Regions from separate parts of the Streptomyces durmitorensis genome, predicted to be linked through region 1. Evidence: riboswitches for the same ligand, from Rfam matches in the RefSeq annotation. Region 1 holds a riboswitch; the other holds the start of a gene.
The links. Region 1 has a riboswitch for glycine ahead of gcvP (aminomethyl-transferring glycine dehydrogenase). Riboswitches for the same ligand answer to the same signal wherever they lie in the genome.
Positions count from the first base shown of each region.

Region 2: another riboswitch for glycine. It lies ahead of gcvT (glycine cleavage system aminomethyltransferase GcvT); the one in region 1 lies ahead of gcvP (aminomethyl-transferring glycine dehydrogenase).

Region 1 covers NZ_CP097289.1:7,881,162-7,889,993, forward strand. Annotated here, with positions in the region: gene M4V62_RS35260 (FHA domain-containing protein) at 1-388, shown strand, start outside; gene ftsR (transcriptional regulator FtsR) at 405-1,148, shown strand; gene M4V62_RS35270 (bifunctional nuclease family protein) at 1,202-1,675, shown strand; gene M4V62_RS35275 (MerR family transcriptional regulator) at 1,848-2,471, shown strand; partial or broken gene M4V62_RS35280 (DNA polymerase IV) at 2,565-4,117, shown strand; gene M4V62_RS35285 (PRC-barrel domain-containing protein) at 4,033-4,413, opposite strand; glycine riboswitch at 4,558-4,655, shown strand; gene gcvP (aminomethyl-transferring glycine dehydrogenase) at 4,853-7,738, shown strand; gene M4V62_RS35295 (DUF5999 family protein) at 7,826-8,032, opposite strand; gene M4V62_RS35300 (hypothetical protein) at 8,375-8,832, opposite strand, start outside.
Region 2 covers NZ_CP097289.1:3,201,139-3,209,970, forward strand. Annotated here, with positions in the region: gene M4V62_RS14145 (ABC transporter substrate-binding protein) at 1-380, opposite strand, end outside; gene M4V62_RS14150 (ABC transporter permease) at 483-1,487, opposite strand; gene M4V62_RS14155 (enhanced serine sensitivity protein SseB C-terminal domain-containing protein) at 1,852-2,625, opposite strand; gene M4V62_RS14160 (enhanced serine sensitivity protein SseB) at 2,749-3,558, opposite strand; gene M4V62_RS14165 (AAA family ATPase) at 3,622-4,308, opposite strand; glycine riboswitch at 4,450-4,563, shown strand; glycine riboswitch at 4,564-4,675, shown strand; gene gcvT (glycine cleavage system aminomethyltransferase GcvT) at 4,711-5,844, shown strand; gene gcvH (glycine cleavage system protein GcvH) at 5,903-6,280, shown strand; gene glyA (serine hydroxymethyltransferase) at 6,311-7,573, shown strand; gene M4V62_RS14185 (L-serine ammonia-lyase) at 7,732-8,832, shown strand, end outside.

The sequences.
Region 1 (8,832 bases):
CGCAGAGGTGACGGGGCAGACCGCCTCGCCCGCTCTCTCGCCGGAGGCCCAGGCCGCCGTTGACGCACTGCCGCTCGGCTCCGCGCTCCTCGTGGTGCGCCGGGGTCCGAACTCGGGCAGCCGCTTCCTCCTGGACGGCGAGCTGACCACGGCGGGGCGTCACCCGCAGAGCGACATCTTCCTGGACGACGTGACCGTGTCGCGCCGCCACGTGGAGTTCCGTCGTCTCGGGGACGGTTCCTTCACCGTCGCCGACGTGGGCAGCCTCAACGGCACGTACGTCAATCGGGAGCGCATCGACTCGGTCGCGCTGTCGAACGGCGACGAGGTGCAGATCGGCAAGTACCGGCTGGTCTTCTACGCGAGCCAGCGGGGCATCGGTATCTGACCTGTCAGGAAGGTCCATGCTTCAAACACCGAGGGGCGGTGCCGGGAACGGCACCGCCGCCGAGGACCGTCGGCTGATGAGCATCGGCGCTGTGTTGAACGCGCTGCGTGACGAATTTCCCGAGGTCACGATCTCCAAGATCCGCTTCCTGGAGTCGGAAGGGCTCATCGAGCCGGAGCGCACGCCCTCCGGCTACCGAAAGTTCAGCCCGCAGGACGTCGAGCGGCTCGGTCACGTCCTGCGGATGCAGCGGGACCACTATCTGCCGCTCAAGGTCATCCGGGAGCACCTGGACGCCCTGGAGCGCGGAGAACGGGCCCCTCTGCCCTCCCTGGGGCAGCCACGCGAGCCGGGTGACGCCTGGGGCGTGAGTGACGCCGATGAGCCCACCGCTGCCCGGGTGGGCCGTGCCGAGCTCCTTGCCGCCGCCGAGATCGACGCGGAGCAGCTCGCGGACTGGGAGACGTATGGGCTCATCGTGCCCTTGCCGGACGGCGGTTACGACGCGGAGGCCGTCACCGTGGCCGCGCTCGTCGTCGAACTCGGGCGGTTCGGCATCGAGCCCAGACATCTGCGCGCCATGAAGTCGGCGGCGGAACGCGAGGCCGGCCTCGTCGACCAGGTCGTGGCGCCGCTGCGCAGGCACCGTAATCCGCAGACCAGAGCCCATGCGGAAGCGCGTACGAAGGAACTCGCGGGGCTGACAGGAAAGCTGCATTCTGCACTGGTGCAGAGTGCGCTCGGAGTGCGGTTGCCCTGACTCAGGGGGTGCCCGACTACCCAAACCGGCCGGGCACGTCCTAGGGTTGCTGTGTGAACGAGCTCGACGTCGTAGGTGTCCGGGTGGAAATGCCCTCCAACCAACCGATCGTGCTCCTGCGTGAAGTGGGAGGCGATCGTTACCTCCCCATCTGGATCGGACCAGGTGAGGCGACCGCGATCGCCTTCGCACAGCAGGGGATGGCGCCCGCACGGCCGCTGACCCACGACCTGTTCAAGGACGTGCTGGAGGCGGTGGGACAGGAGCTCACCGAGGTGCGCATCACGGACCTCCGAGAAGGGGTCTTCTATGCGGAACTGGTCTTCGCCAGCGGAGTCGAGGTGAGCGCCCGGCCGTCCGACGCCATAGCGCTCGCTCTGCGCACCGGAACGCCGATCTACGGCAGCGACGGTGTCCTCGACGACGCGGGCATCGCCATCCCGGACGAGCAGGAGGACGAGGTGGAGAAGTTCCGCGAGTTCCTCGACCAGATCTCGCCCGAGGATTTCGGTACCAACAGCCAGTAGTCCGTCGCTTCCGAAGGGTCCCGGCGGACCATTCGGCCAGCCTTTCCCGGTCGTGCGATACGGCAAACCACTCTTAGGGTGATTATCACTCGGCGTGCCGAGTGTGGCGATCGTTGACGAGCCCCTGGTGACTGCCTACCGTCGTGCAGGCAGGTCAAGGACGGAGGTCGGCGTGAGAAGCAGCGGCGACGGTACGGCGATGGGCGGTCCGTATCCGCTTACCAGCAGCGCGGCCGGTCACTCTCCGAAGAGGCCGATGGCGGTTCAGGGGAGCGGGGACGCCACGTCCGGACAGTCCGAACAGGAACAGATCGGTTACCGGGGGCCGACCGCGTGCGCGGCCGCCGGCATCACGTACCGACAGCTCGACTACTGGGCCCGTACGGGCCTCGTCGAGCCCAGTGTCCGGTCCGCGGGCGGGTCGGGGACCCAGCGGCTCTACAGCTTCCGGGACGTCGTCGTCCTGAAGATCGTGAAGCGGTTCCTCGACACGGGTGTGTCCCTGCAGAACATCCGGACCACGGTCCAGCATCTGCGCGACCGCGGTTTCCAGGATCTGGAGCGTATGACGCTCATGTGCGACGGCGCGACGGTCTACGAGTGCACGTCGCCCGACGAGGTCCACGAGCTGCTCCAGGGCGGTCAGGGGGTCTTCGGGATCGCCGTGGGCGTCGTGTGGCGGGACGTGGAAGCGGCGCTCTCGCAGCTGCACGGGGAGCGGATCGACACCGGGGAGACGCTGGTGCGGCAGAACCCCGCCGACGAGCTTGCGAGGCGGCGCAACAGGGCCGTGTGAGGCAGCCGACGCCTCTGGTGCGTGAGCCGACGCCTTCGGTGCGTCGGTGGCGATCCCGGTGCGTTGTCAGTGGCGTAGGGCAGCATCAGAGGTGTGAGAACCGCGCCCACGATTCTGCATCTCGACATGGATGCCTTCTACGCGTCTGCCGAGCAGGCCGCGAAGCCGAGTCTGCGCGGGAAAGCCGTGGTGGTGGGCGGGCTCGGACCGCGGGGTGTGGTGGCCACGGCCTCGTACGAAGCGCGGAAGTTCGGAGTGCACTCGGCGATGCCCATGGGGCAGGCGCGGCGCCTGGTGCCCAATGCTGCCTATCTGGTGCCGCGCTTCGCGCTCTACCGCGACATCAGCGACCAGGTGATGGCGCTGCTGCGGGACCTTTCGCCGCTGGTGGAGCCGCTCAGCCTGGACGAGGCCTTCGTCGACCTGGAGGCGGGCGGTGTGGCCGACGACCAGGCGTCGGCGCTCGCCGTGGGCGAGCGGTTGCGCGCGGACATCAAGGCGGTGACGGGGCTCGCGGGCTCGGTCGGGCTCGCCGCGTGCAAGATGCTCGCGAAGATTGCCTCGGAGGATGCCAAGCCGGACGGCCTGCGGCTCATAGTGCCGGGGACCGAGCGGGACCTGCTGGCGCCGATGCCGGTCCGGACCCTGCCCGGTGTCGGTCCTGCCACCGGGGACCATCTGCGGCGGGGCGGGATCATGACGGTCGGGGAGATCGCCGAGGCGGGCGAGGACGAGCTCGTCAGGCTCCTCGGGAAGTCGCACGGGAGCGCGCTGTACGCGATGGCGCTGGCGCGGGACGAGCGGCCCGTGGTGGCGGAGCGGGAGTCCAAGTCGGTCAGCGTCGAGGACACGTACGACGTGGACATCCATGACCGGGTACGCGTCAGGGGCGAGGTGGCGCGGCTCGCCGACCGCTGTGTGGAGCGGCTGCGGGCGGCAGGGCACTCGGGGCGGACCATCGTCCTGAAGGTGCGGCGCTTCGACTTCTCGACGCTGACGCGCTCCGAGACGCTGAGAGGGCCGACGGACGACCCTGGAGTGGTGCGGGAGGCCGCCGCGCGGCTGCTCGAGTCCGTGGACACCACCGGAGGCGTGCGGCTCCTTGGGGTGGGCGTCACGGGGCTCGCGGACTACACGCAGGAGGATCTCTTCGCGCAGGCCCAGGCACAGGCCGAGGCCGAGGAGGCCATGGAGACGCAGCGGGAGGCCGAGGCGCAGGCGCAGGGGGAGCGGGCCGGGGAGGCTCCGGCGGAAGCCGTGGGCGTGGGCGAGACGGTGGAGGTGCCGGTCGCTCCGGCCGAGCGGCGGTGGGCCGCCGGGCACGATGTGCGGCATGCCGAGTACGGGCACGGGTGGGTGCAGGGCAGCGGCCTGGGGCGGGTCACGGTGCGTTTCGAGACGCCGGAGTCGTCGGTTCCGGGGCGGGTGCGGACGTTCCGTACGGATGATCCGGAGCTGGAGCCCGCGGAGCCCTTGCCGCTGGTGGCCTCGCCTGAGGCGTTGGAGCCGCAGTGACGGCGGTACGGCGACGGCCGCGGTCGCCTGGGGCGGCCGGTGAAGGTCAGGGCGTCTCCCGGCCCGCGATGTGGCCGAAGTCCTGGTCCGGTGGGGGTGGGGACTGCGGGGGCGTGATGTCAAGGCCGTAGTGGTGGTAGAGCTGGAGTTCCTGTTCGGGGGAGAGGTGGCGGCCCACGCCGAAATCGGGGGCGTCCTTGATCAGGGAGCGCTCGAAGGGGATGCGCAGGGTGCCGTCGCTCGTGAGCTCGCTGGGCTCCAGGGGGACGAACGCGTCCCTGCTGAACAGACCGGTGCGTATGGCCGCCCACTCCGGGGCGCCGGTGGCGTCGTCGAGATAGACCTCGTCGATCGTGCCGATCTTCGCCCCGTTCCGGTCGAACGCCTTGCGGCCGATCAGGTTGCGCGGATCGATATCGGTCTGCACGGGCCCTCCAACTGGTCGAGGCTTGTCGAAGTGGGGCGTAACTCATCCTTGTTCGTTCGTAATCACTACGAAAGAGCACTTCGGGGCAGGCGGCCACTCGAGGGATCGGCCGCGGTCCTCGCTGGTAGGCTGGCGCTTGGCTGCTGACCCCGTGCGGGAGAGCTCTCCGGTGGAGACACCGGGGGCGCCGAAGGAGCAACTCCTCCCCGGAATCTCTCAGGCCCCTGTACCGCACGGACGAGGTCACTCTGGAAAGTAGGGCGGGCGTCGGGCGGGCACGTTCGAATCCCTTCCTCACCGACGGTGAAAGCCGGCACGGCGTCTCTCGCGAGGCACGGGCCGGTGAAGCTCTCAGGTTGAGATGACAGAGGGGGAGGCCGTCCGGGTACCCGCGCCGTGGTGCCCCTCGCAGGTCGCGTCAGACCAGGAGGCCTCCGCAATGACCGCCACCCCTCGTATCCCGCTCTCACAGCTCGAGCAGGGCATTCCCTTCGAGCAGCGGCACATCGGTCCCGATGTGGAAGCACGGGCCAAGATGCTCGCGCAGGTCGGATACGGCTCGCTCGACGAGCTGACCGCCGCCGCCGTGCCGGATGTGATCAAGAACGCCGAGGCGCTGAACCTGCCCGGAGCGCGTACCGAGGCCGAGGTCCTGGCCGAGCTGCGGTCCCTCGCGGACCGCAACCAGGTGCTTGATTCCATGATCGGGCTCGGTTACTACGGGACCTTCACTCCGCCCGTGATCCTGCGGAACGTCATGGAGAACCCGGCGTGGTACACCGCTTACACGCCGTACCAGCCCGAGATCTCCCAGGGACGGCTCGAGGCGCTCCTCAACTTCCAGACCGTCGTCGCCGAGCTGACCGGGCTTCCGACCTCCGGTGCCTCGCTGCTCGACGAGGGGACCGCCGCCGCCGAGGCCATGGCCCTGTCGCGGCGCATGGGCAAGGTCAAGAACGGCGTCTTCCTCGTCGATGCCGACACGCTGCCGCAGACCGTCGCCGTCATCCAGACCCGCGCCGAGCCGACCGGTGTCGAGGTCGTCGTCGCCGATCTGAGTGAGGGCATCCCGGCCGAGGTCGCCGAGCGCGGTGTCGTCGGCGTACTGATCCAGTACCCCGGAGCCTCCGGCGCCGTACGTGATATCAAGCCCCTCATCGAGCAGGCGCACGAGATCGGTGCCATCGTCTCCGTCGCCGCCGACCTGCTTGCCCTGACGCTGCTCACCTCGCCCGGCGAGCTGGGTGCCGACATCGCCGTCGGCACCACGCAGCGCTTCGGCGTCCCGATGGGCTTCGGCGGCCCGCACGCCGGCTACATGGCGGTGCGCGAGAAGTTCGCGCGCAGCCTGCCCGGGCGGCTCGTCGGCGTCTCCGTGGACGCGGACGGCAACAAGGCCTACCGGCTCGCGCTGCAGACCCGTGAGCAGCACATCCGCCGCGAGAAGGCCACCAGCAACATCTGTACCGCTCAGGTGCTGCTCGCCGTGATGGCCGGAATGTACGCCGTCTACCACGGGCCCGAGGGCCTCAAGGCGATCGCGCGGCGCACCCACCGCTATGCCACCGTGCTCGCCGCGGGGCTCAAGGCCGGCGGGGTCGAGGTCGTGCACGGCGCGTACTTCGACACCCTGACCGTGCGGGTGCCCGGCAAGGCCGAGGAGCTTGTCTCCGCGGCCCGCGAGGGCGGCGTCAACATCCACCAGATCGACGCCGACCATGTCTCCCTGGCCTGCGACGAGACCACCACGCGCAAGCAACTGACCGCGATCTGGACCGCGTTCGGGGTCGAGGCCGACATCGAGACGCTCGACGCGCAGACCGAGGACACGCTCCCCGGCGGCCTGCTGCGCTCCGACGAGTACCTGACGCACCCCGTCTTCCACCAGTACCGCTCCGAGACCGCCATGCTGCGCTACCTGCGCAAGCTGGCCGACCGCGACTACGCGCTCGACCGCGGCATGATCCCGCTGGGCTCCTGCACGATGAAGCTCAACGCGACCACGGAGATGGAGCCGGTCACCTGGCCCGAGTTCGGGCAGCTGCACCCCTTCGCGCCCGCCCAGCAGGCGCAGGGCTATCTGACGCTCATCCGTGAGCTGGAGGAGCGGCTCGCCGAGGTCACCGGCTACGACAAGGTCTCGCTGCAGCCCAACGCGGGTTCGCAGGGCGAGCTTGCCGGACTGCTCGCGGTGCGCGGCTACCACCGCGCCAACGGCGACGAGCAGCGCACCGTCTGCCTCATCCCGTCCTCCGCGCACGGCACGAACGCCGCGAGCGCCGTGATGGCCGGCATGAAGGTCGTCGTCGTGAAGACCAGCGACGACGGCGAGATCGACGTCGAGGACCTGCGCGCCAAGATCGAGAAGCATCGCGACGAGCTGTCCGTGCTCATGATCACCTACCCGTCCACGCACGGCGTGTTCGAGGAGCACGTCGCCGACATCTGCGCCCAGGTGCACGAGGCGGGCGGCCAGGTCTACGTCGACGGGGCGAACCTCAACGCCCTGGTGGGCCTCGCCCAGCCCGGCAAGTTCGGCGGCGACGTCTCGCACCTGAACCTGCACAAGACCTTCTGCATCCCGCACGGCGGCGGTGGCCCCGGCGTCGGTCCTGTCGGTGTGCGCGAGCACCTCGCGCCGTACCTGCCCAACCACCCGCTGCAGCCCGCCGCGGGTCCCGAGACGGGCGTCGGTCCGATCTCCGCCGCTCCGTGGGGCTCCGCGGGAATCCTGCCGATCTCCTGGGCGTACGTACGCCTCATGGGCGGCGAGGGGCTCAAGCGCGCCACGCAGGTCGCCGTGCTCTCCGCGAACTACATCGCCAAGCGCCTGGAGCCGCACTACCCGGTGCTCTACACCGGTCCCGGCGGGCTCGTCGCGCACGAGTGCATCATCGATCTGCGCCCGCTGAGCAAGGCGACCGGTGTCAGCGTCGACGACATCGCCAAGCGGCTCATCGACTACGGCTTCCACGCGCCGACCATGTCGTTCCCGGTCGCGGGGACGCTGATGATCGAGCCGACCGAGAGCGAGGACCTGGTCGAGATCGACCGGTTCTGCGAGGCGATGATCAACATTCGCGCCGAGATCGAGAAGGTCGGCGGCGAGTGGCCGGCCGAGGACAACCCGCTGCGGAACGCCCCGCACACCGCTGCCGCGCTCGGCGGTGAGTGGGAGCACGCCTACAGCCGCGAGGAGGCGGTCTTCCCGGCCGGCGTCGTGGCCGCGGACAAGTACTGGCCGCCGGTGCGCCGCATCGACCAGGCGTACGGCGACCGGAATCTGGTCTGCTCCTGCCCGCCGCTGGATGCGTACGAGGACTGATATCGGGTCCCGAACATGCGTGGGGGCCGGTCCGGAGGTTGTTGCTCCGGGTCGGCCCCTTTGTTCTGTGTGCCGTGTGTCGCCGCGTCAGGCGGCGGTCATGATCTCGTCCGTGCCCAGTGGCCTGTGCGGAGCGATGATCTGGCCGTCCGGCAGCAGCTCACCGGTGTCCTCGAAGAGCAGGACGCCGTTGCACAGCAGGCTCCAGCCCTGCTCCGGGTGGCTCGCCATGAGGAGCGCGGCTTCCCGGTCGGCGGAGTCGGCTGTCGGGCACGGTGGTTGGTGCTGGCACATGGAAGGGTTCTTTCGCTGCGATGTGATGGCTGTGACGTCTGCCTTGCGGCTCGATGCGGTGTTCATGGCCGCCCCCCGTTTAGTCGGTCCGGTCCCAGTGTTGCCCTACGGCAGTCAATCCGCAGGGATTTGGCTGCAGCGCTCCTTACTGCTTAATGACGTATCACCCGCCCGGACGGTTCAGCCCAACTGCACTGTCTCTTCGGGTGGTTCGGGGTGGTCATACCGGGCTAGTCCGTATGGGCATCCGTACGTGCATCTGTACGTGCATCTGTACGGGCACAGGACGCGCCGGGCCCCGCGGCCGGGAACGGCGGCGGGGCACGTGAACGTAGGGCGGGGTCAGGCGGGTGAGCCGAGCAGCGGTGCCGGGGCCATGCGGTGGGTGAGGACCTTGAGGAGCTCCGCGGCGCGGTGCGGGCGGTGTGCCGCGATGCCGGGAGGCGCGGGCGCCAGGGGCACGAGGATGTCGGAGGGCGCGAGATGACCGCCCGCGCCGTCCGCCGTGCAGTCGCCGTGCAGCCAGAGTGTCAGCATGTAGAGCTCGGGTACGGACAACAGGCGGGGCTGGTAGGGCATCGGCATCGCCTCGGCATGGCGCAGGGCGCGCTCGGTGGACGCGATGTAGGGGCCCTCGAAGAAGTGGGAGAAGGTCCATCCGTCAGGTGTCAGCATCGTGTCCGCCGCGGCGACGGCTCGCTCGCCGGAGCGGATCAGGAAGCGCCACCCGGCGAGCCGGGTGGGCGATGTGCCCGACGGGGCGATCCGGTCAAGCACGTGGACGGGCAACGGGAGTTCGG
Region 2 (8,832 bases), 4.7 Mb from region 1:
AGCTTGTACGTGTAGGTCTTCCCGTCGTCGCTGATCTTCGCCGTGGACTCGGCGAGGTCGGGGACGAGCTTGTTGGACGCGGCACCCGGCTTGGTGTCGTACGTGATCAGCGTGCGGGTGTAGTACCGCATGAAGTCCCACGTCATGCCGTAGTACGCGCGCTGCGGGTCGGCCGAGTCCAGGTCCTGCTTGGCGATGAACTTGAGCGTTCCGCCCTTCTTCGCCGACTTGTTCGCGACGTTGCCGATCGCCTTGTTGTAGCCGGCACCCTTGCTGTCGTCGTCGTCGCTGCCGCCGCCGCACGCCGTGGTGGTCACCAGCGCCGCCACGACGAGGGCCGCGCCTGCGGTCAACCGTCGTTTAGAGGAACCTGTGGGCATTTCTCGCATCCTCCGAGATTCGCGGTCCTTGGCTTTGACTGCCTTAAGAACCATGGGAAGAGCCACCTGACGCTGCGGCAGGGGCAAGCCAGTTGGAGCTGTTTACCGAGTTCCCTTGGGGTCCAGGGCGTCGCGCAGCCCGTCACCGAAGAGGTTGAAGGCAAGCACGGTCACGAAGATCGCCAGGCCGGGGAAGACCATGAACATCGGGTCGTGCTCGTACGTCGCGAGCGCGTCCCGGAGCATGCCGCCCCAGGAAGCCGTCGGCGGGCGTACACCTGCGCCGAGGAAGCTGAGTGCCGCTTCGGTGAGGATGTTGGTGGGGATCATGAGCGTGGCGTACACGGTGATCGGAGCGACCAGGTTCGGCAGCAACTCACGGAAGAGGATGTGCCGTTGACCGCCGCCGAGACTGCGGGCCGCTTCGACGTACTCGCGTTCGCGCAGGCTGAGGGTCTGGCCTCGGACGATGCGCCCGACGTAGGGCCAACCGAAGAAGCCGATCACCAGGATCAGTACGGCGATGCGGACGCCGCTGCCGGTGAGCCCGAGCAGGTCGTCGGGCAGGACCGAGACCAGGGAGATCACGAAGAGCAGCTGCGGGAAGGCGAGCAGCACGTCCATGACCCGGCTGATCAGCGCGTCGATCCAGCCGCCGAAGTATCCGGCGATGATCCCGAAGAAGGTGCCGAGCACCACGGCCACCACGGCGGCGAGGAACGCCACGAGGAGCGAGATCCGGGCGCCGTAGACGATCCGGCTGAAGACGTCGCGTCCCTTGTTGGGCTCCACCCCGAAGAGGAAGTCCCAACTCATGCCGCCGAACGCGCCCTTGGGCAGGTTCGTGAGGTCTTCCAGCTCGTCCTGGTGGAACTCGTTGGGCGGGTGGCCCAGCAGGGAGACGATCAGGGGCGCGAAGACGGCGACAAGGACCAGGACGAGCACGGTGATGCCGCCGGCCAGGGCGACCTTGTCCCGCTTCAGGCGGTTCCAGGCGATCTGCTTGAGGGACCGCCCCTCGACCTTCTTCACCCCTGCATCAGCTGCGGGAGCGACGTCCGCTGTCGGGTCCGCGTCCGCAGGTGTGTCATGCAATGGTGCCGTCATCGTGGCAGGGACCCCTCTCAACCGGTGGTGACCGGCCCGCACTTGTCGCTGTAGCGATGTGATCAGTCCGTCGTACACAGGGGCGAAGCGCCCCTGGTGCGGGAGTCTTCATCGGGGTCGCGATCTGTTACCAGCCTTGACGGTGAATGGATGCGCAACCGTGATGCTGATCGAGGTGTTCCGTTATCCGGACGCACGTGAACGAGGGGCGAACACGGGGCAGTTGGGTCGCAAGGTGCCACGAGAGCCCATAGGGCCCCTCCGCCATCAGAACGGACATCGTGACGGTCAGGGCAGGTATACGAGCCGCGGTGGCCGGTTCAAGACCCCTTCAGGGGCCTCCGAACGCCGCGTCGCGGCCGCTTCAGTACTGCGCGGGGTAGCCGTATCCGCCCGCGGGTGCCGGGGCCGGCTGGGCCTCGCGGTCGTAGAAGGGCCTGACGTTGGCGCGCAGCCACATGGCCACGGGGTCGTACGCGTCCGACATCGCGACGGTCGACACGGGCAGGCCGTCGGGGACGGCGGCGATCGACTGCTGCATCATCGTGCGCACCCCGTCGACCGACGACGGCGACGTGTCGTACACATCGAGGCCGATGGCCAGGTACGGCGCGCCGAGCGCGGGCTGCACCCAGGCGCGGCGCAGCGAGCGGACCGCGGGGGTGCGGTGCGCGTTCTGCGTGAGCAGGGCGTAGAACTGGGGGATCTCGATGGCCGGCTCGGTGAGCCGCAGCGGTCCTGCGGGCAGCAGGTCGAGGCCCGACGCGATGCGCCGCAGGTCGAGCCAGGGGATGCCGACGCCGCCGCCGGGGGCGTGCGGGTTGAGCCAGAGGCCGTAGTGGTCGGGGTAGAGGGTGCGGGAGATGTCGAGGCCGCTGACCACCTCGTACGAGCGGTTCCAGCCACTGGCGGAGAGCTCCTGGGCGGAGGTCACGCACGGCGCGTACCCGAGGCCCTCGACCTCCATGTTTCCGTACTGCGCGTCGGGGGATCCGGCCTGGCCGTGCCAGAGCAGCATCCACACCTGGTCGGCGGCGAGCGCCCGCAGGAGCGCCTCGTAGGCGTCGTAGCGCCCCGGTGTCACCTGGCGCAGCATGTGCTCGACCTGCCCGGCCGCAGCCGTGCCCGACGCACTCACCCTTAACCGCCCCTTCGCGATGACCCGCTGACCCGGTGGCCCCGGGTCATGAAACCAGCTTAAGCGGCGATCCTGACGCCGACTTGACGTACGGCACCCTCACACACGTACCTGCACATGTCCTTACACAGGTCCGTGCTCGTGCCCCGGGCTCCGGCCGAAGAAAGGCCTGACCCGCTCGCGCAGCCAGTCCCCGACCGGATCCTGGGCCACGTCGAGCAGCACCAGGTTCACCGGCCAGGCCACCGGGGCCTGGCCAAGAGCACGACCCACGGCCTCCATCGGCAGCTCGCGCGCGTTGCCCTCCCAGGAGGTCAGTTCGACGCCGACGAACAGCGTGGGGTCCTCGCCCTCGACGCTCGCCAGGCAGCGGCGTGCGCTCAGGACGACCCCGGTGGCCTCGAACTCACGGGCGGCGGCGGACAGGAAGTCCACCGGGTCCTCCTGCCAGTCCGGTTCGAAGAGGCGTACGCGGCCGCCGCTCGCGGGCCCGTCCAGCGGGGTGCGCCCGGCGCGGCAGAGCTCGGCGACGGCAGGCGGCGGCAGCGGGACCCCGACCGTGCCGTCCGGGTTGACCGCGATGCCCAGCTGCGGGGGCAGGCCGCGCGCGAACTCCACGGCGGGCGCCACGGTGCAGCCCATCCGGCCGCCGGTGGCCTGCTGGAACTGCTGCTCGGAGCTGAAGACGGGGACGTAGGCCTGGCCCTCGATCTCCAGCGTGGGCAGGTCCAGGGTGCCGCTGTCCGGGGCTCCGCCGTTCGGCAGCGGGACCCAGACGTGGCTGCGGCCGAGCACCTCGACGATGCGGGCCCCCGCGGAGGCACCGGTCGGGGGCGCCCCCGGCGTGGCCAGCGATGCCGCCAGCACCTCTTCGAGTTCGTTGCCCGGCCATCCTCCGTAGGGATGGGCGTGTGCCTGCGCCGGAAAGTCCATCTCTTTAACCCCTGCTCGGTCCCGCTCTGCCTGCGGCACGACCCTAACGTGGCGGCGGGCGGCTCAGTCGCCGAAGCCGATCCCCCGCAGCACGCCCGCCGCCGTCCGGTCGAGCAGCACCGCCGAGCCGCAGCCGCGCGGCAGATCGCCCCGCTCGGCGGCGCCGACCAGGCGGCCGACCGTCCTGCGGTGGCGCGCGAAGGCGTACCGCGACACGCCGCGGCCGCGCGAGAGCTGGCCCTCTATGGCGGTGTCCGGCGGCACGTCGAGCAGCAGCAGGTGCAGCGTCGTGCCGCGCCGCGCGGCCTCGCGGGCCAGCCAGCGGCGCACCCAGGTCTGGGTGCCGCAGTCGTGCACCACGACGCTCTCGCCGGAGCGCAGGGCCCTGCGCAGCCCCGCGTAGTGCGCGAGGCGCACCAGGGGGCGGTACACCGCGTACGGCAGCAGACCCGGCATGCGCCGGGCCCAGCGGTCGCGGGTGTCCTGCGAGTCGATGCGCGGGCCCGTGACGGCTCTGCGCATCAGCGTGGACTTGCCGCTGCCCGGCAGCCCGGAGACGACGATCAGGTCGCCGTCGCCGAACGTCAGCCGGTGCGGGCTGTGACCGGCCCGCTGCCGCAGGTCGCGGACGACGGCCGTCGGCAGGGCGCCGCAGCTCTCCCTGGTGGGGGCGGCGGCCTGTTTGGGCAGGGCCACCCCTGTGTTGGTCGCGTAGACACTCGTCCTGCGCACCGTGATCGGCCTCCCCATAGCGGTCACGTACCTGCTTCCCGCAGCTTCCCCGGCAAGTGTAAAGAGAAGGTAATGCGGCACAAGGGCATTACTGGACTGGCACTGCCCTGTGACGCGGGCGCGTGCAATGATGTGCCCGCAAACTCCATACAGGCCGTTTGAATCCGCGCGGGAGAGTCCCCGGCCATCGTCGTACGACGTTATGACGCACCGGGGCGCCGAAGGAGCAAGTCCCTCCCTTGAATCTCTCAGGCCCCGTACCGCGCGGGCGAGGCACATCTGAAAAGCGGGCCGCCCCGGCGGCTCCACCCAAGGTGCAAGTCATGACCCCCTGTACGTGCGGGTCGTGGTGAACCTCTCAGGTTCCGATGACAGATGGGGAGGATCGACCTCGCCCGTCATGCCCTGGGAGTTCCACGTATGAGTACCGCCCCCCGTCTGACTGCCCTCGATGCCGTGCATCGCGCGCTCGGCGCGACCATGACCGACTTCGCGGGCTGGGACATGCCGCTGCGCTACGGCAGCGAGCGTGACGAGCACATCGCCGTCCGCACCAAGGCCGGTCTCTTCGACCTCTCCCACATGGGCGAGATCACGGTCACAGGCCCCGAGGCCGTGGACTTCCTGAACTTCTCGCTGGTCGGCAACATCGGCTCCATCGGTGTCGGCCGCGCCCGCTACACGATGATCGTCGACGCGGACGGCGGCATTCTGGACGACCTGATCGTCTACCGCCTCGGCGAGGCCGAGGCCCCCGAGTACATGGTGGTCGCCAACGCCTCGAACGCGCAGGTCGTGCTCGACGCGCTCACCGCCCGCGCCGACGGCTTCGACGCCGAGGTCCGCGACGACCGCGACGCGTACGCCCTGCTCGCCGTCCAGGGTCCCGAGTCCCCCGGCATCCTGAAGTCACTCACGGACGCCGACCTGGACGGCCTGAAGTACTACGCGGGCCTGCCCGGCACGGTCGCCGGTGTCCCCGCGCTGATCGCCCGCACGGGCTACACCGGCGAGGACGGCTTCGAGCTCTTCGTCGCGCCCGGCGACGCCGAGAAGCTCTGGGGCGCACTCATGGAGGCCGGCGAGCCCGTCGGCCTGGTCCCGGCCGGGCTCTCCTGCCGCGACACGCTCCGCCTTGAGGCGGGCATGCCGCTGTACGGGCACGAGCTGACCGCTGAGCTGACGCCCTTCGACGCCGGTCTCGGCCGGGTCGTGAAGTTCGAGAAGACCTCGCAGTCCGACACCTTCGTGGGGCGCGCCGCGCTCGCGGCCGCCGCCGAGCGCGCCGAGACCGCTCCCCCGCGCAAGCTGGTGGGCCTGGTCGCCGCGGGCCGCCGCGTCCCGCGCGCGGGCTTCTCCGTGGTGGCGGACGGCAAGGTCATCGGCGAGGTCACCTCCGGCGCCCCGTCCCCGACGCTTGGCAAGCCGATCGCCATCGCGTACGTCGACGCGGCGCACGCCGCCCCCGGCACCGAGGGCGTGGGCGTGGACATCCGGGGCACGCACGAGCCGTACGAGGTCGTGGCGCTGCCGTTCTACAAGCGCCAGAAGTGACACCCCGCACAACAGCCTCGTTCATCAGCACTCCCCCGCGTACAGGAGAATTCAGGTCATGAGCAACCCCCAGCAGCTGCGTTACAGCAAGGAGCACGAGTGGCTCTCGGCCGTCGTGGAAGGTGTGGCCACCGTCGGCATCACCGAGCACGCGGCCAACGCGCTCGGTGACGTCGTCTTCGCCCAGCTCCCCGAGGTCGGCGAGACGGTGACCGCGGGCGAGACCTGCGGCGAGCTCGAGTCGACGAAGTCCGTCAGCGACCTGTACTCGCCGGTGACCGGTGAGGTCGTCGAGTCGAACCAGGACGTCGTGGAGGACCCGTCGCTGGTCAACTCCGCGCCCTTCGAGGGCGGCTGGCTGTTCAAGGTGCGTGTCGCGGATGAGCCGCAGGACCTGCTCTCCGCCGACGAGTACACCGAGTTTTCCGGCAGCTGAAGCCTCCTAAAGACCCCTAGGGACCACCTGATGTCGCTTCTCAACACCCCTCTCCACGAGCTGGACCCGGACGTCGCCGCCGCCGTCGACGCCGAGCTCCACCGCCAGCAGTCCACCCTGGAAATGATCGCCTCGGAGAACTTCGCTCCGGTCGCCGTCATGGAGGCCCAGGGCACGGTCCTGACCAACAAGTACGCCGAGGGCTACCCCGGCCGCCGCTACTACGGCGGCTGCGAGCACGTCGACGTCACCGAGCAGATCGCGATCGACCGGATCAAGGACCTGTTCGGCGCCGAGTACGCCAACGTCCAGCCGCACTCCGGCGCCTCCGCCAACCAGGCCGCCCTCTTCGCCATCGCCAAGCCCGGCGACACGATCCTCGGCCTGGATCTGGCGCACGGCGGCCACCTCACGCACGGCATGCGCCTGAACTTCTCCGGCAAGCAGTTCAACGTGGTCGCGTACCACGTGGACGAGGCCGGTCTGGTGGACATGGCCGAGGTCGAGCGCCTGGCCAAGGAGAACAGCCCGAAGGTGATCATCGCGGGCTGGTCCGCCTACCCGCGCCAGCTGGACTTCGCGGAGTTCCGCCGGATCGCCGACGAGGTCGGCGCGTACCTGTGGGTCGACATGGCGCACTTCGCCGGGCTCGTCGCCGCAGGGCTGCACCCGAACCCGGTGCCGTACGCGGACGTGGTCACCTCCACGACGCACAAGACGCTCGGCGGCCCGCGCGGCGGCGTCATCCTGGCCCGCAGCAAGGAGTTCGCCAAGAAGCTGAACTCCGCGGTCTTCCCCGGCTTCCAGGGCGGCCCCCTGGAGCACGTGATCGCGGCCAAGGCCGTCTCCTTCAAGGTCGCGGCCTCCGAGGAGTTCAAGGAGCGCCAGCAGCGCACCCTGGACGGCGCCCGCATCCTGGCCGAGCGCCTGGTGCAGGACGACGCGAAGGCCGTCGGCGTCGACGTCCTGTCCGGCGGCACGGACGTGCACCTGGTCCTGGTGGACCTGCGCAACTCCGAGCTCGACGGCCAGCAGGCCGAGGACCGCCTCCACGAGGTCGGCATCACGGTCAACCGCAACGCGGTCCCGAACGACCCGCGCCCCCCGATGGTCACCTCGGGCCTGCGGATCGGTACGCCCGCGCTCGCGACCCGTGGCTTCCAGGAGGACGACTTCCGTGAGGTCGCCGACGTCATCGCCGAGGCGCTGAAGCCGGGCGACGTCGACACGGAGTCGCTCAAGGCCCGCGTCTCGGCCTTGGCAGCCAAGCACCCGCTGTACCCCAACCTGTAGCATTTTCGTACGCTTTCCTTCGTACGAATCTTCGGGGCACCGCGCACACTGGACAGTGAAGACAGTGAGTGCGGTGCCCCGGCTCATGCCCCGCGTTCGTAGTTTTCTGCACCACCCCGGCAGACAACGGCGTCTACCAACCACCATTGGAGTTTCTCGTGGCCCTCTCGGTCTTCGACCTGTTCTCGATCGGCATCGGCCCGTCCAGCTCCCACACGGTCGGTCCCATGCGCGCCGCCCGCATCTTCGCGAGCCGCCTCAAGAACGAGGGCCTGATGGCCCACACCACCGCCATACGCGCCGAGCTCTACGGCTCCCTCGGCGCGACGGGCCACGGCCACGGCACCCCGAAGGCGGTCCTTCTCGGCCTGGAGGGCGAGTCCCCGCGCGAGGTCGACGTCGAGTCCGCCGACGACCGCATCGAACAGATCAAGAGCACGGGCCGCCTCAACCTCCTCGGCATGCACGAGATCGACTTCGACTTCGACGAGGACCTGGTCCTGCACCGCCGCAAGGCCCTGCCGTACCACGCCAACGGCATGACGATCTTCGCGTACGACCGTGAGGGCGCCCTCGTCCTGGAGAAGACGTACTACTCCGTGGGCGGCGGCTTCGTGGTCGACGAGGACGCGGTGGCCGGCGAGAACCCGATCGTGCCGGACGACACGGTGCTGAAGCACCCCTTCCGCACGGGTGACGAGCTCCTGCGCCTGGCCTCCGAGACCGGCCTTTCCATCTCCGCTCTGATGCTGGAGAACGAGAAGGCCTGGCGCACCGAGGCGGAGATCCGCGAGGGCCTGCTCGACATCTGGCGCGTGATGCAGGCGTGCGTCTCGCGCGGCATGTCCCGCGAGGGCATCCTGCCGGGCGGCCTCAAGGTCCGCCGCCGCGCGGCCAACTCCGCGCGCCAGCTGCGCGCCGAGGGCGATCCGCAGGCCCGCGCCATGGAGTGGATCACGCTGTACGCGATGGCGGTGAACGAGGAGAACGCCGCGGGCGGCCGTGTCGTGACCGCCCCGACGAACGGCGCCGCGGGGATCATCCCGGCGGTCCTGCACTACTACATGAACTTCGTGGCCGGCGGGTCCTCCCAGGAGGAGCGGGAGGACGGCGTGGTCCGCTTCCTGCTCGCGGCCGGCGCGATCGGCATGCTCTTCAAGGAGAACGCCTCGATCTCCGGCGCCGAGGTCGGCTGCCAGGGCGAGGTCGGCTCCGCCTGCTCGATGGCGGCGGGCGCCTTCGCCGAGGTGCTCGGCGGC